Regions from separate parts of the Noviherbaspirillum saxi genome, predicted to be linked through region 3. Evidence: predicted binding sites of a transcription regulator. Region 3 holds the regulator's gene; each other region holds the start of a gene.
What was found. Region 3 encodes LexA, which represses DNA repair genes until DNA is damaged. Its sites were predicted from a motif close to ACTGTATNNNNATACAGT; they were not measured.
Positions count from the first base shown of each region.

Region 1 (6,816 bases), 570 kb from region 3:
TTGCCGTCGAGGGAAATGTAGGCCAGATCGAACTTGGAAGCTTCGACTTCCGCCGGATCTTCTTCGTCCAGATCGCGCATCGCGACGATGTCGGGACGACGGAACAGTGCATTGGAGTCGAAATTGAACTTGGCGTCGAGTGCGATGACCTTGCCGTCGCCGGTCAGGATCAGCGGGTTGATTTCGGCCAGCGAGGAATCGGTTTCCCAGTAGGCTTGGTACAGGCCTTGCAGTTGCTTGCGTGCATCGGCGATGGAGCCGGCCGGTACGCCGATTTTGGCGGAGATGGAATCCGCATCGGCATCGGTCAGGCCGGTAGCCGGATCGATCACGACCTTGTGGATGAGTTCAGGATGCTTTTCCGCGACTTCTTCGATATCCATGCCGCCTTCGCTGGAGGCCATCAAGACCACGCGCTGGCTGACACGGTCGGTCACCATGCTGACGTACAGTTCTTTCTTGATGTCGGCGCCTTCTTCGATCAGCAGGCGACGTACCTTCTGACCATCCGGGCCGGTCTGGTGCGTGACGAGCTGCATGCCCATGATCGCGTCAGCGTATTCCTTGACCTGGTCGAGCGACTTGGCCACCTTGACGCCGCCGCCCTTGCCGCGGCCACCCGCGTGGATCTGCGCCTTGACGACCCAGACCGGGCCTCCAAGAGTTTCGGCCGCCTTGACCGCTTCTTCTACGGAAAAGCACGGGATACCGCGCGGAACCGTCACTCCGTACTTACGGAGGATTTCTTTGCCCTGATACTCATGGATTTTCATGCGAGCTTCCCTTCAGACGCTTAGTAAAAATAACCTTGTTGAAATTAACTTGATTCGGATACTGCCTGTGGTTTTACCGCCCAGCGCGGGTAATACTTCGCGACCGCTTCGCCATCCGTGCGCAAGGCATGGCAGCGGTCTAATTGAAATGGCTTATGAGTCTGGTCGTCCGTGGAAGCGCCGTCGCGGGTGTCGATGACATCGCCGGCAAAAGCCTGAATGGCAGCGGTCGGCAACACTTGCGCCAGCTCCGTGAGATGCGTGCAACCGCTGGTGCCGGACAGCCGCCGTTTGACGCCGTCGCGAAACCCTTTCATCAGGTTCAGGCCAATCAGCTTTTTATAGTCGGGGCCTATGGCGTCGCAATGGCCTGGATACGGTACTGCGTCAGAGACAGCTTCGGCTTCGACCACATTCAGTTGCAAGTCGATGGTGATGCGCAGGTAGAGACTATGGATCGGGTCACCTGCCTGGCGGATGCCTGAGGCAAGCTTGCTGTCTCGTGTCTTGATATCGGAGATATGCGCGTCGAGATCCCACAAGCCATCGTCGCGAGCGAACGCTTCGATCTGGATTGCGCGCGTGTGCTTTAACGCACGGCGGGAAGACGGCGGAGATAAGGGCATAACGACCAATGCCTGTGAAGCGGCTATAAAAATTGCCGCATTTGCGTGTCGCTGTCGCAGTTTCTACGACAGCAGCCGCTCATGCGGCGCTGCAAAAACCACGAAAGTGTAGCACAGGAATTGCGCGAATCGCCATCCTGGTATTTTCAGACGGGAAGAATGCTGGCGAGGGGAAGCTTTTGCACAAATGACAGAACTTCTTGATTATGTCATTCACGCAACGAATATCCAGACCTTGGGTAAAAGGTATATCTTGCACTTACAGGCTTGGAAGGGTTATAGCGTGTCTGCATCTTCTTCAGCGGCACGCATGGCCGCCTGAATCGCAGCATTGGAAAAACCACGTTGCTGCAGAAAGCGCATTTGCTTTGCACGCTCGACCGCATCGGCTGGCGCTTGTTTGAAACGCTTGCTCCACACTTCGCGCGCACGGGAAGCCTCATCTTGCGAAAGGCTGGCTTTGATATCTCCAAGCGCATCGCCGGCAATGCCATGCATTTGGAGCTCGGACAAGATACGGGAATTCCCGAAGCGCGCTACGCGACGATGAATCAGCGATTCGGAAAAACGTGTTTGGGATAGAAATTTGGATGTTTCAAGCCAATCGAGCAAAGCTTCGATGTCGTCGCCATCCTGCGCATAGCGCGCCAGCTTGCGGCCTAGTTCCAGTCGGCTGTGTTCACGTGCGGATAAATACTTCAGAGCCCGCGCCTTCAGGCTCATTTGCAATTTTGCCATGATATATGCGCTAAAAATTCATCGGCTTCCGCAACCTCCGGAAGAAGTGGCCGTTTGGCCCTTGCGGCTCGCGACCCACAAGGATTGCCATTCGTGCCACAGGCTGCTCGATAATGGCATCTGAATGCAGCATAGCACTGCATTCAGGTGCCATTGCTTCGCACGCCAATGAAATATTCCGGCGACAGGCGCGGGCTCTTTCACGTGAAGTAAGCAGTTAAGGATGTGTGGGAGCACCAGGTATGCGCCCTACACAATCACGTCATTGTTGCTGGTTACTCGGAGTCTGATGCGGTAGCAGTTTCGGCTGCAGTTGGGGGCAATTCCCGAACGCCCAGCGATGCACGTACCTTATTTTCAATTTCGCGAGCCAGTTCCGGGTGCTCTTTCAGGTAGTTGCGTGCATTGTCCTTGCCTTGCCCAATCCGTTCGCCGTTATAGCTGTACCAGGCGCCCGATTTTTCGACGATCTTTGCTTCAGAGCCCAGATCCAGGATCTCGCCTTCACGGGAAGTACCTTCTCCGTACAGAATGTCAAAATGCGCTTCCCTGAACGGCGGAGCGACTTTGTTCTTGACTACCTTCACCTTGGTTTCGTTACCAATGACTTCGTCGCCCGACTTGATGGAACCGGTGCGGCGGATATCCAGACGCACGGAGGCGTAAAACTTCAGCGCATTGCCGCCGGTCGTCGTTTCCGGATTACCGAACATCACACCGATCTTCATACGAATCTGGTTGATGAAGATAACGAGGGTATTGGTACGGTTGATGCTGCCTGTCAATTTACGCAGCGCCTGGGACATCAGTCGCGCTTGCAAGCCAGGCAGGGAATCGCCCATGTCGCCTTCGATTTCCGCACGTGGCGTCAATGCCGCTACCGAGTCGACAACAACCAGGTCGACGCTACCGGAGCGCACCAGCGCATCGCAGATTTCCAACGCCTGCTCGCCTGTGTCAGGCTGAGAGATCAGCAACTCAGAGAGATTGACACCCAGTTTTTGGGCATACACCACGTCCAGCGCATGTTCGGCATCGATAAAGGCACAGGTGCCGCCAAGTTTCTGCATCTCTGCAATTGCCTGCAGGGTCAGCGTTGTTTTACCGGAAGATTCCGGACCATAGATTTCAACGACACGGCCACGTGGCAGGCCGCCAACGCCGAGTGCGATATCGAGACCGAGCGAGCCCGTCGAAACCACCTGCACTTCTTCCGCAACGGCGCCGTCCACCATGCGCATCACGGAGCCCTTGCCAAACTGCTTTTCAATCTGCGCAAGCGCTGCCGCAAGAGCCTTGCTTTTTTCGGGATTTTGCGCTGCTTTCTTTTCGTCCATAACAGTGTTCTTTCGACGGTTAAATATTAATGAATAGCGAGTCTCGGATATTGAGGCGCCTTTCAACGTCACAAGGCATACTGTATAAAAAAACAGTGATTGATGCAAGCAGGATTTTCCAATCCCGACAAACTTTATTAAGATGGTAGGCGTGGCTGCCGCCTCCAAGGAATCAGCCGCCTTGCCGACATGGATTAAAGGCAATAGACTTACTTATCTTAGATTGCGGTTCTTTCTATCATGCGCATCCTTCTTGCCGAAGACGACAGTGTACTAGCCGATGGCCTCACTCGCTCCTTGCGGCAATCCGGGTATGCGACCGATTGCGTGAAAAACGGCCTGGAAGCGGATTCCGCACTCTCCACCCAAGATTTCGACTTGCTGATCCTGGATCTTGGCTTGCCGAAAATGCAGGGTCTGGAAGTGCTGCGCCGGCTGCGCGCACGTAATTCACACCTGCCGGTGCTCATTCTTACAGCCGGCGATTCGGTCGAACAGCGGGTAAAGGGACTGGACTTGGGTGCCGATGATTTCATGGCCAAGCCGTTTGCCTTGTCGGAACTCGAAGCACGGGTGCGCGCGCTGACGCGGCGCGGCGCCGGCGGCGGCCCTACGGTCATCAAGCATGGGCCGCTATCCTACGATCAGGTCGGACGTATCGCCTACATGAACGAGCAGATGCTGGACTTGTCGGCCCGCGAACTCGGCCTGCTGGAAGTGCTTTTGCAGCGCACCGGCCGCCTCGTATCGAAGGAACAGCTGGTCGACCACTTGTGCGAGTGGGGCGAAGAGGTCAGCAACAACGCCATCGAAGTGTATGTGCATCGCCTGCGCAAGAAGATCGAATTGGGCGGCGTACGGATCGCGACGGTGCGCGGCCTTGGTTATTGCCTTGAGAAATATTCCGATGCTGCGGCACATGGTGCGCCGGCATCAAGCTGATCCGACTCATGAGCGACACCCCGCGTGAGGATGGCAGCCCGACCGCTTCCGAACTGTCTCCGCTCGCGGCCTATGACGATGTTGCGACCCAACCGGAAGAGCATATACAGCGCTCTCTCTTCGGAGAAATCCTCGACTGGATGCTGGTACCGCTACTGTTGCTGTGGCCGATGAGCATTGCCATCACTTATCTCGTCGCCAAATCGATCGCCAACCATCCTTTCGACCGCGCGCTTGACGACAATGTGATCGTTCTCGCCCAGCAGGTAAAGGAAGTCAACGGCAAAGTGGTGCCGCAATTGCCGGGCCCCGCGCGCGATATCCTGCGCGCCGATGATATCGACAATGTCTTTTTTCAGATTATCGGTCCCAAGGGGGAATTCATCGACGGCGACGATGATCTGCCGCTGCCCGTCGATGAGGAACGACCGCCGACCGGTGCGGTGAAGCTGCGCAACGATACCATGCGCGGCACCGAGGTGCGGGTCGCCTATGTGTATGTCGATCTCAGGCGCTCGCGCAATGCGCCCAAGGCAAGAGAGCCGTATGTGGCACTGGTACAGGTGGCCGAAACGCTGGACAAGCGCGCCCAACTGGCCAATGAAATCATCAAGGGCGTGATCCTGCCGCAGTTCATCATCCTGCCCATCGCTTTGGCCCTGGTGTGGTTCGCACTGTCACGGGGCTTGTCGCCGCTGGCGGAACTGCAGCAACGCATCCGTGCCCGACGGCCGGATGATTTGAGTCCGATCGAATCAGGTCAGGTGCCGGAAGAAATTTCTCCGCTCGTGCGGTCGCTCAACGACTTGCTTGAGCGCCTATCGCAAAGCATAGAAATGCAGAAGCGCTTCATTGCCGACGCTGCGCATCAGATGAAGACGCCTCTGGCCGGCATGCGCATGCAATCCGAGCTGGCGTTGCGCGAAACCCGTCCGGATGAAATCCACCGCTCCCTCGAACAATTATCAAAAAGCTCGGAAACGGCGACACGCCTGGTCAATCAATTGCTGGCCCTGGCACGCGCGGAAAATGAGACACCGGAATCCAAACCGCTCATGCCGCTGGAACTGTCGGAACTGGCGCGCAATGTCGTGCACGATTGGGTGCAGCAATCCTTCACCCAGCGTATCGATCTCGGTTTCGAACAGCCCGGCCACCCGATCATGGTGACGGGGAACGCGGTAATGCTGCGCGAGTTGCTCAGTAATCTGATCGACAATGCGCTGCGGTACACCCCGGCAGGCGGCAGCGTCACGGTACGCGTGCGTGCCAACGTGACCGAAGAGCAGGCGATACTTGAAGTCGAGGACACCGGCCCAGGCATTCCACCGGCCGAGCGCGGCCACGTCTTCGAGCGTTTCTATCGCATCCTGGGCAGCAATGTCGAGGGCAGCGGCCTCGGTTTGTCGATCGTGCGCGAGATCGCCCAGCAGCACGGAGCGACGGTCGAAATCTATAACAACCCGCATTGCCATGATCCCAAGCGTCCGGGCAGCCTGTTCCGCGTCATCCTGCGCATGGAACAGCGGCCCGACTTCATCGAGGATATCGGCTGATGGATGCCCAGACCGTCTTGTATCGCCGCGCCCTGTATTGGCGCCGCGTGCGGCGTTTTACCGGCGTGCTGATTGCGATATGGTTTTCGATGACGTTCGGGTTGACTTTCTTCGCGCGCGAACTATCCGGCTTTACCATCCTGGGCTGGCCATTTTCCTTTTATATGGCAGGCCAGGGCTTGACGGTGTTGTACCTAGTGATTGTCGCCGTTTATATGCAACACATGAGCCGCCTCGACCGGCTGCTTGACGATGAGCCTGCCGATGCCGAATAAATCGTTTTCACGCCGCCTCTCTATCTATTACAGCTGGTACACGCTCGGCTTCATCGTATTCCTGATCGCCTTGGCCATCCTCGAGAAAGAAGGGTTTCCGCGTGCGTGGATAGGCTACATGTTCATGTTCTCGACCATCGTGCTGTATGCCGGGATCGGGGTGATCAGCCGCACCTCGGATGTTTCCGAATACTATGTGGCGGGAAGACGCGTGCCGCCATTATTCAATGGCATGGCAACCGCCGCAGACTGGATGTCGGCAGCCAGCTTCATCAGTCTGGCGGGCGGCCTGTACGTCATGGGTTTCGACGGGCTGGCGTACATCCTGGGCTGGACCGGCGGCTATTGTCTGGTGGCGCTGTTGATTGCCCCCTTCCTCAACAAGTTCGGGCAATACACCATTCCGGACTTTCTCGCGGCGCGTTACACCGGGCGCTATAGCGGCAATATCGTGCGCGTGCTTGCAGTCATTGCAACCGTGGTAGTGTCGTTTACCTATGTGGTTGCGCAAATCTATGGTGTCGGCCTGATTACTTCGCGCTTTACCGGGGTCGATTTTTCGGTGGGCA
Region 1 covers NZ_QYUO01000001.1:943,487-950,302, reverse strand. The annotation lists gene sucC (ADP-forming succinate--CoA ligase subunit beta) at 1-773, opposite strand, end outside; gene D3871_RS04590 (DUF2889 domain-containing protein) at 818-1,399, opposite strand; gene recX (recombination regulator RecX) at 1,676-2,137, opposite strand; gene recA (recombinase RecA) at 2,413-3,474, opposite strand; gene D3871_RS04575 (response regulator transcription factor) at 3,715-4,416, shown strand; gene D3871_RS04570 (sensor histidine kinase) at 4,425-5,972, shown strand; gene D3871_RS04565 (DUF4212 domain-containing protein) at 5,972-6,247, shown strand; gene D3871_RS04560 (sodium:solute symporter family protein) at 6,237-6,816, shown strand, end outside.
Region 1: recA (recombinase RecA) is a predicted target of LexA. The motif match lies at 3,554-3,571, and genes of this name have one in related genera.

Region 2 (6,816 bases), 1.3 Mb from region 3:
GGCGTTCGCGTTCCGAGACAGTCGCCGCCTGTGCCATCTGTTTCCAATTCTGAGAAACGGCCCGCAGACGCGTTGCGCCGTGCATCCTGGTGTCTTGAGGAACGTTCTATACGGCAGAAACGCATCCCTTTTTGAAAGGCGTTGGCGTGCGGTTACAAGCGCTTTGCGGCAAGCGACGTGCGCCCTTGATATCGCAATTCATTCATTTAATTTAATTTGAAATCGAAAGGAGAAAAACATGGAAACTGAATCGGCGTCACGGCAGGAAATCCGCTTCATGCGATTGCCGGAGGTACTGGCACTGAGCGGGAAGTCCAGAAGCAGTATCTATGCGGCGATCAAGAAGGGGGAGTTCCCGGCGCCGGTGAAATTGTCGACTCGCTCGTCTGCATGGATACGCAGCGAGATCGCGGCGTGGGCGGAGTCGCGCGTGAAGGCGAGCCGTGTCGAAAAAAGATGAAGTCGTGAAATGCGCGCACATCCTGCCTATCCATACAGGATGCGCGCGCACGGTTATCACCGCTACCCAAGCGGGTCGCCGACTCGTCATTCGACGCCAATGAATGCGCCAGAATGCCCAACGCGGTGATCATTTGGGACGGCTTGTCGATATTGTAGTGGTCAAGTAATTTCAGACACCAAGATAGGTGGTGTTGTTGCCCTTGTCCGCTCGTAGGCGACGGGCGACAGATAACCCAAAGTTGAGTGCAATCGGACACCGTTGTAGAAGCTGACGATGTACTCGGTGATGTCGCGTTGGGCCTCGCCGTGATTCGCATAGTCGCGCTGCCAAACGCGCTCCATTTTCAAATTCAAAAAGAAGCGTTCCATCACGGCGTTGTCCCAACAATTGCCCTTGCGGCTCATGCTGCAGCGGATGCCGTGCCGACCGAGCAAGGCCTGATATTCCAGACTGGCATATTGGCTGCCACGATCTGAATGCAGCAGCAATCCGGGCGGCGGCTTGCGCTGCTGCAGGGCCATGCGTAGAGCGGCAGCGACCAACTCGGTTGGCATGGTCGGTGCCATGGCCCAGCCGATGATCTTGCGTGAGAACAGATCCATGACTGCCGCCAGATAGAGCCAGCCCTGCCGGGTTCGCACATAGGTAATATCCGAAGTCCAGGCTTGATTCGGCGCCGCCACATCGAACTGACGATCCAGCAGATTTTCCGCTACCGGCAAGTCGTGCTTGCTGTCAGTGGTGTGGACGAACTTGCGCTTCCACACCGGGCGCAACGCTGCTTCACTCATCAAGCGCCGCACCCGATAACGACCAAGCGTGCGTCCCTGCGCCTGTAAGGCGCTTACCAGCCGCCGGCTGCCATCGGCTTGCCCGCTGGCCGCAAAGACCGCTTTGAGCTCAACCGTCGCCACGACATCAGTCTGGCGTGGCCCACGCTGCCGATGCTGATAGTAACCAGCGCGGCTGACTTCCAATATCCGGCATGCGTGCGTCACAGGGATGGCCTTCTGTTGCAATTGCTGAATGAGCCGGTAAGTCATTTCAGTTCGCGGGCAAAGAAGGCCGAAGCCTTTTTTAAAATATCGTTATCCATGCGCAGCTGCCGATTCTCGGCTTCCAGCTGCCGGATTCGTTGCTGCTCGGCCGTCAGCGGCTTGCCTATGCCCGATTGCCCGTTCAATTCCGTTTCGTATTGCCTGATCCAGCGCCGGACCGCTGTCTCTCCCAGATCCATCGTGCGACACACATCGCACACGCTCACCCCTTGATCCTTCACCATCCGCACCACTTCCAGTTTGAAACTGGTGTCGAATTCCCTGCGTTTCTTGCGATTCTTCGTCATCAAAAACTCCTCATAAGTGAAATGATCCACTTATCGAGGTGTCTGCGCAAATTAGACCACTACAGAGCGCACCTTCCAATATTCGATAATCTCTGCGTCGATCTGCTTTGCGTCAGGAATATAGACTTCATTTCCGTTCTGATCCGTCCCAGATGACGTCGGTCCGAAATATGAGTCCCAAGGACCTCGATCTGCGGGCGTAGTTGGGTGGAAGCGGTGGGCGATGATCTCGGCAATGCAGCCGCGCCGCTCTTCATCGGTCAGATTGGCGGTGTTTGACGCTAGTGCATCAAGTTCGGAGGAAAAGGAATGGCCATCCAACCACGAACGTGGCGCGGCTTCAATCTCCGACAACCGATTGCTTAGGGCTGGTAGAAGCAAAATGCTCATTTTTATCAACTATAGAGCTGTATGGGTGTACAGTATCTTAAAAATGAGCAAAAAGGCTCATTTCCCTGGGTAAAACTGCAACAAAACGGGTTTCTCCTCTAGCTGACCATCGGTCAAGCTGGTAGACTTCACCAGTTGAAACGCTTACTAACTGGCAGAAGTCTCCAGTCTATGACAATAATTCGATTCCCTGCCGATATCGAGCCCGTATTCTCTGGGCACGAAACTTTTCCGCTGCGGCAACTTTGGTTGCGCAAGGCATTCTCCCAAATTGAACCATATCCGGAGTACGCCCCGAAGGGTGTGTTCGCCGACGACGAGGCTATCCAACGTTTCGGCGTCGGTAAAAACATGGTGTCGTCGATCAAACATTGGGCACTCGCATGCGATGTGATTCGCAAGGCGGGCAAGGATGGCTTTACCCGCGGAGAGATCGGCGACCTTCTCTTTGGCGTGCGCGGTTGCGACCCGTATCTCGAACGTGAGGCGACCATATGGCTTGTTCATTGGATGCTTGCCGGCAGGGCGGCACGTTCGGCCACTTGGTATGTCGTTTTTAACTATTTGCAGGGTCAGTCCTTCCGCTCGGCCGACGTAGTGGCATTAATAGACGAGTATGCGGAGGCGAATAAAGCGGTCCGTTCGAATACGACGCTCGCCCGAGATGTCGAGGTATGCCTCCGCAGCTACACCTCCGTTGCGTTGAAAAACGCGACAGAGGATAGCGCGGAGCCGTTACTTTCCGACCTGGGTCTGCTCTCCATGAGTGCGAAAGACACCTATCATTTTCATCGTGGGCCGCAATATTCCCTTCCAGACGAGGTGTTTGCGTTCGCACTCCTCGATTTTTGGAGCCGCTGGGAGGCCGCGGCGAAAAACACGCAATCGACACTATCGTTCAATTCGATTGCCCATGACTACGGTTCACCTGGGCGGGTCTTCAAACTGGACGAAGATTCCGTAGGCGATCGACTGTCGCGAATTTTCGATGTTACCCGCGCCTATCTGGAGTGGACTGATTCAGCTGGCATTCGCCAAGTCAGCCGCGTCGGCAAGGAGCCGATGAAAGAAAAGATGAAAGAAATATTGCGGAGGGCTTATGGTCGATAAGCTTTCAGATCACATTGACGTCAATCGGCAGTTTTTGCGGTCGATTCGATTGGACGCCGATTTCGGGCGTGTCGATGCAATGCAGGGATACATTTTGCAGCCCTCGGCACAAACCGTCCTGGAAACGACCGCGAATCATTTGGTCAATACGCAGCAGAGGGCTTTTACTTGGACCGGTCCGTACGGCGGAGGTAAATCTTCGTTGGCGCTTGCCTTAGCCTCTATTGCAGGCGGAGACGCACCGGTTCGGAAGGCGGCACGCTCGGCGCTCGCCATCGGCGCCGGCGACGGCATACAAAAGTTTTTTGGCGGCAGAAAGCCTTGGGCAGTGTTGCCCGTCGTCGGCAAGCGTACCTCGATCATTGATGAAATTGGTTCTGCCATTGATTCTCGCCTTCGTGGCACACGCGGGCGTAAGCCCCAAACGGATGGGCGGCGTGACGTAGTGGCCGAATTGGTACGCGCGGCCGAAACACGCGATGACGTAGGCGGCGTCCTTTTAATTGTCGACGAGCTGGGCAAATTCCTGGAATACGCTGCTCAAACTGGCGAAGATATCGGCTTCTATCAAGAGCTTGCGGAGGCGGCGAGCCGTTGCAAAGGCAACTTGGTCGTCATCGGCATCCTCCATCAGTCGTTTGAGCAATATGCCTCACGCCTTGGCCAAGCAACGCAGCAAGAGTGGGCAAAGGTGCAAGGACGGTACGTCGATATCCCACTGGTGGCGGGCTCCGACGAGATGGTGTCCCTCATTGGGCGCGCATTGCAAGTCAACTTGGATCATCAGCGCACGTCGTCCAAAGTTGCCGAGCGTGTGGCAAAGGTCATTCGCAAACGCCGACCAAGCGCTGCTTCGGATATCAAGGATCTGCTCGACGCCTGTTGGCCTCTGCATCCCGTCACTGCGGCAATGCTCGGCCCGGCCTCCAAAAAACGCTTCGGGCAAAACGAGCGTAGCGTTTTTAGCTTCTTGGCGTCTGCGGAGCCCCTAGGCTTCACCGAAGTGATTCGCGGTCTTGACGCAAGTCCGGCGAGCTACTATTGGCCGCATCAATTCTGGGACTATCTGCGGGCCAATTTTGAGCCTGCGATTGCGGCCTCACCCGACGGCCATCGCTGGGCAATCTGCGCTGAGGCCATTGAACGTGCAGAGGCAAGGTTCTCGTGCCTGCATGTCGAGCTGGTAAAAACGGTCGGGCTGATCGAGATTCTGCGCAATGGTTCAGGGTTGGCTGCCGAGAAAGATCTTCTCGTGGCTTGCGTCAACTCGTCCGACCAAAAGTCGATCGAACAGGCTTTCAACGAACTCACATCTGCATCGATTCTCATCTACCGCAAGCATCTGGAGGCGTATGGCGTCTACGCGGGCAGCGATTTTGACATTGAGGCGGCGGTTCGTGACGCCAAAACACAACTAGGCGCGATAGACCTGTCGAGGATGAGCGACCTGGTCGATCTTGGGCCTGTTACGGCTCGCCGTCACTATTGGAATACCGGCGCCATGCGGTGGTTCTCGCGGAATATTATCCACGAGACACAGGTCGAATCCTACCTAACTAAATTCGCCCCAAGACGAAGCCAGTGCGGAGAATTCCTTCTCGTACTGGCACAACGCGACCTGCATGTAGACGCAGACGCACGTCTAAAAATGACCAAGAAATTGGCAAAGATCGCACAAGGTCGAGGACTGCTAGTAGGCGCCCCGACGAACGCTGATCGAATCGAGGATTTAGTCGGCGAACTTGCGGCTCTGGAATATGTTCGGAAGAATAGTCAGCAACTCGACGGCGATGATATCGCGATGCGCGAGATTGCCTCTAGGACCCAAGCCACACGTTCCATGCTGTCGGACGAACTGCGCGAGGCGTTTCATAGCGCGACTTGGTCCTACGCACACGATGGACACGTTAGGACGCACACTAGTGCCGAAGGGCTTTCCCACTTGGCCTCGGAGATAGCGGACGACATTTTTACCAACTCGCCTATTGTCCATAGTGAGTTGATCAACCGCGATGAACTCTCCAGCAATGCCGCAAAAGCGCAACGCGAGCTGCTGCATGCGATGCTCAATAATGTGAGCCAGGAAAATTTGGGCTACTCCTCATTCTCTGCGGATGCTGGCCTGTACCACACTGTTGTTCGTGCATTGGGCCTGCATCGGGAGAAAAAAGGCGCCTGGCGATTTACGGAGCCAGGTGGGAACGTGAGAAGCGCTTCCATGGCGCCCGTTTGGGAGGCGGCACGAGAATTGTTCGCAAACTCAGAAGACATCGTAAGCCTTTCCGATCTCTACAAAGTCTGGCAAGCTCCCCCGCTGGGAGTAAAGGCGGGTCTGCTTCCGATCTTCGCCCTGGCGTACTTCTTGGTGAATCGCAATCACCTCGCTTTATACATTGAGCGCATGTTCACGCCAGAGGTAACAGACGCTCACATTGACGAGTGGCTGCAAGATCCAAAGCGTATCGGCTGGCGTTTTGTCCGTATTGAGGCGAGCGAAAAGAAAATGCTGGAGGCACTATCCGCGGCGCTAAGCGCTCGGTTGGGTTCGCCGGTAGCCCCTGATGCGCTTGATTCAGCGCGTGCTTTGGTGGCACTCGTCTTTGCGCTGCCTTCATGGGCACGCCGAACTACCCTCTTGTCAAAGGAGGCTCAGGAGGTGCGCCGCGTGCTGCTTACTGCTTCTGACCCGCATAAGGTGTTATTTGCAGATCTGCCGCTCATCCTGGAAACACGTAACCCAAATCAGCTCGCTCAACGGATCGCAGAAGTTACGGGAGAGCTGAGTGAGGTCTTTGATCTGCGCCTTAGGGCCGTCGAAAAACGAATGTTCGAGGCCCTAGACCACCAGGGCAGCGCAAAGTCGCTCAACGCGCGCGGAAACACGGTGAATGGGGTCGGTGCTGATTTCAAGTTGGAAGCGTTTGCGACGCGGTTGTCGGAATACAAGGGCTCCTTAGTGGACATCGAAGGGTTGCTGATGTTGGCCCTCGGGAAACCAAGTCGCGATTGGAATGACCACGACATCGACGCCGGAGAGGTGCAGCTATTGACGTGGGCAATGGAGTTCCGCCGCCTGGAGTCACTTGCGCAGATCCGCGGCCGGCCAGCGACTCGTCGTGCTATTGGCGTCGTATTTGGATCCAAAAAAACGGTGACTGGTACGTTTGACGTATCTGAAAGCGACAGCATTGCGGTCGATGCGCTCGTCAAGGAGTTGCTGGCAAAAATGGCGAACGGCAAACTGAAACGCGAGGTATTTCTCGCGGCGATCGCTGAAGTGGGTGCAACGGTGTTTGAGAAGTTGGGTGCTAAACAAGGAGCGAGCCATGAATGAGCGTCACGTACTTGGCATATCAGGCGGCAAGGACAGCGCTGCGCTCGCAATTTTCATGCGACAGAAATATCCGCATCTGGATATAAGCTACTTTTTTACCGACACGGGCAAGGAGCTTCCTGAGGTATATGATTTCCTGGCGAAGTTAGAGGGCTTTCTAGGCAAGCAAATTGA
Region 2 covers NZ_QYUO01000001.1:2,860,560-2,867,375, reverse strand. The annotation lists gene D3871_RS13505 (helix-turn-helix transcriptional regulator) at 239-460, shown strand; one part of gene D3871_RS13500 (IS3 family transposase) at 622-1,535, opposite strand; one part of gene D3871_RS13500 (IS3 family transposase) at 1,535-1,808, opposite strand; gene D3871_RS13495 (hypothetical protein) at 1,860-2,198, opposite strand; gene D3871_RS13490 (DUF4007 family protein) at 2,370-3,308, shown strand; gene D3871_RS13485 (ATP-binding protein) at 3,298-6,642, shown strand; gene D3871_RS13480 (phosphoadenosine phosphosulfate reductase domain-containing protein) at 6,635-6,816, shown strand, end outside.
Region 2: D3871_RS13490 (DUF4007 family protein) is a predicted target of LexA. The motif match lies at 2,215-2,232, and genes of this name have one in related genera.

Region 3 (6,816 bases):
CGATCAGAAAGGCAAGCGTGTATATACTGAAATGAAGGGTTTGCATGAGATTCTTGTTTTATGTAAGCCCGCGCAGGGCACAGACATCAACGGCTCGCAGAAGCGGAGGGCCTGACGGAGCCGCCCGCACTGCATTGCACGATGGCTTTGCCTCAGGCATTTTCGACAATGATGCCTTCGATAATGTTGGCGACGTCCTCGCAACGGTCGGTCACCGTTTCAAGAATCTCGTAAATTGCCTTCAACTTGATCAGATTGCGTACGTCCGGCTCATCGCGGAACAACTTGGACATCGCGGCGCGCATCACATGGTCGGCGTCCGATTCAAGGCGATCGATTTCCTCGCAGATTCCAAGAATCTGGGTTGAATTGTCCATGTTATGTAACAAGCCTACCGCTGCTTTCACCTTTTCGGTACATGCAAGGCAGAGTTCGGCCAGGCGTTTTGCCTCCGGCGTAATAGCCTTGATGTCGTACAAGGAAATTGTCTGAGCTGCGTCTTCAAGCAGGTCGAGAATATCGTCCATGCGCGTAATCAGCTTGTGGATGTCATCGCGATCGAGCGGTGTGATGAAGGTTTTGTGCAGCATATCCAGCGTCTGATGCGTTACCTTGTCGGCCTGCTTCTCGATGCCCTCGATCGCGTGCACACGGTTTTCCAGGTCATCGAAGTTGGTCATCAGGGCAACCATTTCTTTTGCGCCCTTCACACACAACTCGCCATGCTGGATAAACAGCTCGAAGAACTTGCCCTCATTGGGCATCAATCGACCAAACATAATGCACTCTCAAAAAGTTAAATTGGTTAATTCGTCACGGCTGCCCTCTTCGGACAGCCCCCGATGTCTTTACTCGTTGTCGAACACCGCGTTTCCGCCGGTGAAGTTATCGAATTTGGTGTACTCGCCCAGGAAGGTAAGACGCACGGAGCCGATCGGACCATTACGCTGCTTGCCGATGATGATTTCGGCAGTTCCTTTGTCGGGAGAATCAGGGTTGTAAACCTGGTCACGGTAGATGAACAGAATGACGTCGGCATCCTGTTCAATAGCACCGGATTCGCGCAAATCCGACATGACGGGCCGTTTGTTCGGCCGCTGTTCGAGTGATCGGTTGAGCTGAGAAAGGGCAATGACCGGACAATTGAGTTCTTTCGCCAACCCTTTGAGGTTTCGTGAAATTTCGGAAATTTCGGTAGCGCGGTTCTCACCGGGAGAACTTGCGGACATCAGCTGCAGGTAGTCGATGATGATCAGGCCCAGCTTGCCGCACTGGCGCGCGAGACGGCGCGAGCGCGCACGCAACTCGATGGAACTCAAGGCCGGCGTTTCGTCGATGTAGATCTGCACCTCATTCATCTTCTGAATCGCATGTGTAAGGCGCGGCCAATCCTCGTCATTCAGACGGCCCGTGCGCAGGCGGTGCTGGTCGAGCCGTCCGACGGAGCCGAGCATACGCATTGCGAGCTGCGTCCCACCCATTTCCATGGAAAATATGGCGACCGGCAAGCCGCTTTCGATCGCGACGTTCTCGCCGATATTGATCGAGAACGCGGTCTTACCCATCGACGGGCGCCCTGCCACGATGATCAGATCTCCCGGCTGCAGGCCGGAAGTCATGCGGTCGAGATCCACGAACCCGGTCGGGACGCCGGTAATGTCATTCTGATTGTCGCGGTTGTACAGCTCGTCGATACGTTCGACCACTTGGGTCAGCAATGGCTGGATTTCCAGGAACCCTTGCGCGCCGCGAGCACCCTCTTCCGCGATCGCAAAGATTTTCGATTCGGCCTCATCGAGAAGCTGCTTTACTTCCTTGCCTTGCGGATTGAAGGCCTGTCCGGAAATCTCATCGGACACGGTGATGAGTTTTCGCAGCACGCCACGATCACGCACAATTTCCGCATAGCGACGAATATTTGCAGCCGATGGCGTGTTTTGGGCAAGCGCATTCAGATAGGTCAGGCCGCCGACTTCTTCGGCCTTGCCACTGCCGCCCAATGCTTCGAAAACCGTAATGACGTCTGCCGGTCTGGTGGCATTGATCAGTTTGACGATGTGCTGAAAGATGATGCGGTGGTCATACCGGTAAAAATCATCTTCGTGCACGAAATCTGCAATGCGATCCCATGCCGCATTATCAAGCAGCAAACCGCCCAATACGGACTGTTCAGCTTCAATCGAATGTGGAGGAACGCGGAGCGCATCCAGTTGAGGATCGGAGCGTGTATTCATGGCGCGAATTATACCTTTTCGCCCGTGCACCACGCGCGCCCGTCCGGGAATATTACAGTGGTGTGACGACTTTAGCGACGCTAGTTCCTTGGCTTAGCGTCGACTGCCTTGACATTTACTGCCGAGACACCTGTATTGCCGATATTATTTGTTTCCATAACAACATCATATACCAACGATATAGCCTGGAAACCCATTCATCGATCGAGAGTATCGGCTATCTGCTTGACGGGCGGGAGGGCAGCTGTCGTTGACCAAAGATCGTCGGCTGGCCGAATTCGATATTACTCATGCCCAGGTCGCCATCTTCATGAAACTGCTATATGGAAAGTCCAACGCTGCATCCGATCTTGCACGTGAACTCGCAACCGATACCGGAGCATGGACTCGTTCATTTGACCGGCTTGAAGACAAGGGCTTTATCGAGTGTGCACGCAGCACCGTCGACCGCCCCATGATTGATGTCGCCTTGACCGAGAAAGAACATCGCAGACCAGATGATTCAGGTAACCGTTGATGCGTTGAATCATCACCTGAAAGGATTCACTGACGCGGAGGTTACACAGTTCAAGGGTTTTCTATGTCGTATGATCACAAATGCCTGATTAGCGCATGACGAACTCTGCACGCATAAGTCCCCTATTCGATAAAACCTTCGATAAATCAGACTGAGACGCCATGAAATAAAACGCCATCAAAGACTGCGCCATACGCAGTGCACGCCGAAGAGGACGAGCGCAATAAAAAAGCCGGCTTGCGCCGGCTTTTTTATTGAATGCCAAAACTGCTTAGGCTTGCTCGCCAACCACAGCAATCGTGATGTCGACCACGACGTCGGTATGCAGTGCGACCGCGATAGTGTGATCGCCAACGACCTTCAGTGGGCCTTGCGGCATGCGGATCTGCGCCTTCTCGACCGGGAAACCTTGCTTGGATACCGCGGCAGCGATATCGGCATTGGTTACGGAACCGAACAGACGGCCATCAACGCCAGCCTTTTGAGCGATCCGAACAGTCGTACCGTTCAGCTTTTCACCTTGAGCCTGAGCTGCTGCCAGCTTTTCGCCAGCTGCTTTTTCCAGGTCTGCACGCTTTGCTTCAAATTCTGCAACTGCAGTAGCTGTAGCACGACGTGCCTTGCGCTGGGGAATCAGGAAGTTACGAGCGTAACCGTCCTTCACGCGTACGACTTCACCCATATTGCCGAGATTAACGACTTTTTCCAACAGAATGACTTGCATGTTTTTCTCCTATTCTTCAGTCGTCAATTAGGCGTTGTGCAGATCGGTGTAAGGCAGCAACGCGAGATAGCGTGCGCGCTTGATCGCAGTGTCAACTTGACGCTGGTAGTGTGCTTTTGTACCGGTCAGACGTGCCGGCATGATCTTGCCATTTTCCTGAACGAAATCCTTCAGGGTGTCCACGTCCTTATAGTCAACTTGCTCAACGCCGGCGGCGGTGAAGCGGCAGAATTTCTTGCGCTTGAACAGAGGATTCTGCTGCTGACGCTTGTTCTTGAGTTTGCTTTTATCGAATTTTTTACCGAATGCCATGTTTGGCTCCTGTACTGTATCTAGTGATCTGGTGAATAAGCTTCGAAATCCGTGATATGGAATACGAGGCCTTTGCTATTGCGATTCTTACGTGCGAGGAAACCAGTGAATACCATGGTCTCACCTAGCTCCGCCTTGTTAAGCCTTCCTGAAATTTCACCTGCGGCAACCGCAGAAATTTCAAACTCAACCTGGCGCGGGAGACCCGCTTCCACCTGTCCGGAGGCGTGCAGCAATTTTGCCGACACGATCGGTATGCCCGCCGGCGTGTAGCGCAACACTTCGCGCTCGGCAATGGCCGCTATCAGGCGTAGCTGGTTCACTCTCCTCGACTGACAGAATTACGCAGCGGCTGCTTCGGAACGCTGAGTCTTCGCAGCATCTTCCTTCTGCACAGCCTTCATCATCGGCGACGGCGCAGTTTCAGCCTTCTTCATCTTGACAGTCAGGTGGCGCAGGACAGCATCGTTAAACTTGAAGCCGGTTTCGATTTCAGCCAGAGTTTCATTGTCGCACTCGATGTTCATGCAGACATAGTGGGCCTTGGCCAACTTCTGGATCATGTAAGCCATCTGGCGACGACCCCAGTCTTCAACGCGGTGCACTTTGCCGTTACGAGCAGTTACGATGCCCTTGTAACGTTCGATCATTGCAGGAACCTGCTCGCTTTGATCGGGATGGACAATAAATACGATTTCATAATGACGCATGTAATCTCCTTTTGGACGGATTTAAAAATCGCCCACCTCGGCGTCAAGACGAGTGTGGGAAGAGGAAAGCCCGCTATCATAACCTGCGAACAGGTAAAACTCAATCATTTCAAGCGCTTAATGCTGATCACTTGGCGCGCGCGTAAAAATCGCAAAACTTCCCTTGCAATCATTTAAGGGCTGTATAAAAATACAGCCTGTCTATATCAACAGCATGGCTTAAGGAAGCGCTAACGCTGAAAGATGATCTTCAGTCAATATGCCTTTCTCTTTGCCAGATTCCTCGATTGCGAACATGCTTAAACTCACTGCACGCCAGGAACAGATCCTGAACCTGATTAGGGAGGCGATCGAAAATACCGGCTTCCCCCCTACCCGAGCCGAAATTGCCACTGAATTGGGCTTCAAATCCGCCAATGCTGCAGAGGAACATCTACAGGCGCTGGCACGCAAGGGGGCAATAGAAATTTCGCCTGGTACCTCACGGGGAATTCGCCTGCGGGACATCCATGGAGAAACGACAAGCCTATTTGGTGGACGCCAAATGCCGCTTCCACATCCCTCGCTGATGCAGCTTAGTCTTCCACTGGTCGGACGCGTGGCCGCAGGTTCGCCTATACTTGCTCAGGAGCATATCGAGGCAAGCTACAGCGTCGATCCTTCTCTGTTTTCGGCCAAACCGGATTTCCTGCTCAAAGTACGCGGTTTGTCCATGCGCGATGCCGGCATTATGGACGGCGATCTACTTGCGGTGAAAAAAGTCGACAGCGCAAAAAATGGACAAATTGTGGTGGCCCGCCTTGGCGATGAAGTAACGGTTAAACGTTACAAGAAAAGCGGTTCCGTCATTGAGCTGCTGCCCGAGAATCCGGATTTCGAACCGATCCGTGTCGATTCCAGCCAGGAAAATTTTGCTTTGGAAGGTTTGGCTGTTGGCCTGCTCCGAGCTTGGGCTTGAACATTCAATGATTGCGAACTATACCTGATTGCAATTTAGGTTGCCATCAGGTATTTAATTTAATATGCCTTGCCTTCTTGGCCCATGTCGGGTCCGCAGGTTAGCAAGTTATTTATTTAGATAGCTTTGTTACCTTGGCGAGCACGTGACGTGCAATTCCTCTCACGATATTCACTTCCTCGGTCTCGAGTTGAGTGCGCGAAAATAACCTTCGCAGACGAGACATGAGCTTCTTTGGATTAGTCGGATCGAGAAATTCAACCGCCACCAAGGCTTCTTCCAGGTGTGCGTACATGCCGTCGATCTGCGCCATGCTGGCGGGATCTCCTTGAAATCCGATTACCGATTGGGCAACATTGTCGCCGCCCTGTGCTTGCCTGGCCTCATATGCAAGAATTTGTACTGCCTGCGCAAGATTCAAGGAAGAATAATCAGGATTGGCGGGGATATTGATCAAGACATTGCATTTCTCGATGATCTGATTCGGCAATCCATAGCGCTCGCTGCCAAAAACCAATGCCGCGTTGAGTGTCACATCACCGTACAAAGCAGACGCCAATGTCCGTGGCGTCATCACCGGCGGCGAATACTCGCGCAGTCGCGCACTCAAGGCAGCAGCGAAGTTACACCCTAGTAGCGCTTCTTCAATTGTATCAACGACTTTCGCTGCGGCAAGAACATCTTGCGCACCGCTGGCGAAGGCGATCGCTTCTTCCTGTTGCAAGGCATCCGGAAAGCGCGGATTGACCAGCACAAGTTGCGAAAAACCCATGGTTTTCATGGCGCGCGCGACGGCACCTATATTGCCAGGATGACTGGTATCGACCAGTACAAAACGAAGGCGGCCGAAAAGAGAAGTGTTGGTTTGTGGCTGGTTCATTTAAAATAGCGACCTTACGCGGCGCGTGAATTTTTCAATGCACGAACGACCGCATCGCTCATTAATTCTTCAATGTGGTTCCGGACGCGGTAGGCGGCGGTACCGCAATTCTAACGGAACCTCTATGCATCCCATGCTCAATACGGCGGTAAAGGCTGCCCGCCGCGCCGCTTCGATCATCAACAGGGCCTCTTTCGACATCGACCGCATCAAGGTCACCGAGAAAGGCCATAACGATTTCGTGACGGAAGTCGATCAAGCCGCCGAGCAGGCCATCATCGAGGTGTTAAAAACCGCCTATCCCGACCACGCCATTCTTGCCGAGGAATCCGGTCCGTCACAAAACCTGCATGACGAAAACGACAATGTCTGGATCATCGATCCTATCGACGGCACCACCAACTTCATCCACGGCTTTCCGCAATACTGCGTATCGATCGCGCTTCAGCAGCGCGGCCAGATCACCCAGGCGGTTGTATAC
Region 3 covers NZ_QYUO01000001.1:1,512,162-1,518,977, reverse strand. The annotation lists gene D3871_RS07155 (inorganic phosphate transporter) at 1-46, opposite strand, end outside; gene D3871_RS07150 (DUF47 domain-containing protein) at 153-779, opposite strand; gene D3871_RS07145 (replicative DNA helicase) at 849-2,234, opposite strand; gene D3871_RS07140 (MarR family winged helix-turn-helix transcriptional regulator) at 2,485-2,751, shown strand; gene rplI (50S ribosomal protein L9) at 3,023-3,475, opposite strand; gene rpsR (30S ribosomal protein S18) at 3,503-3,787, opposite strand; gene priB (primosomal replication protein N) at 3,808-4,110, opposite strand; gene rpsF (30S ribosomal protein S6) at 4,129-4,497, opposite strand; gene lexA (transcriptional repressor LexA) at 4,793-5,455, shown strand; gene D3871_RS07110 (RNA methyltransferase) at 5,568-6,335, opposite strand; gene D3871_RS07105 (inositol monophosphatase family protein) at 6,460-6,816, shown strand, end outside.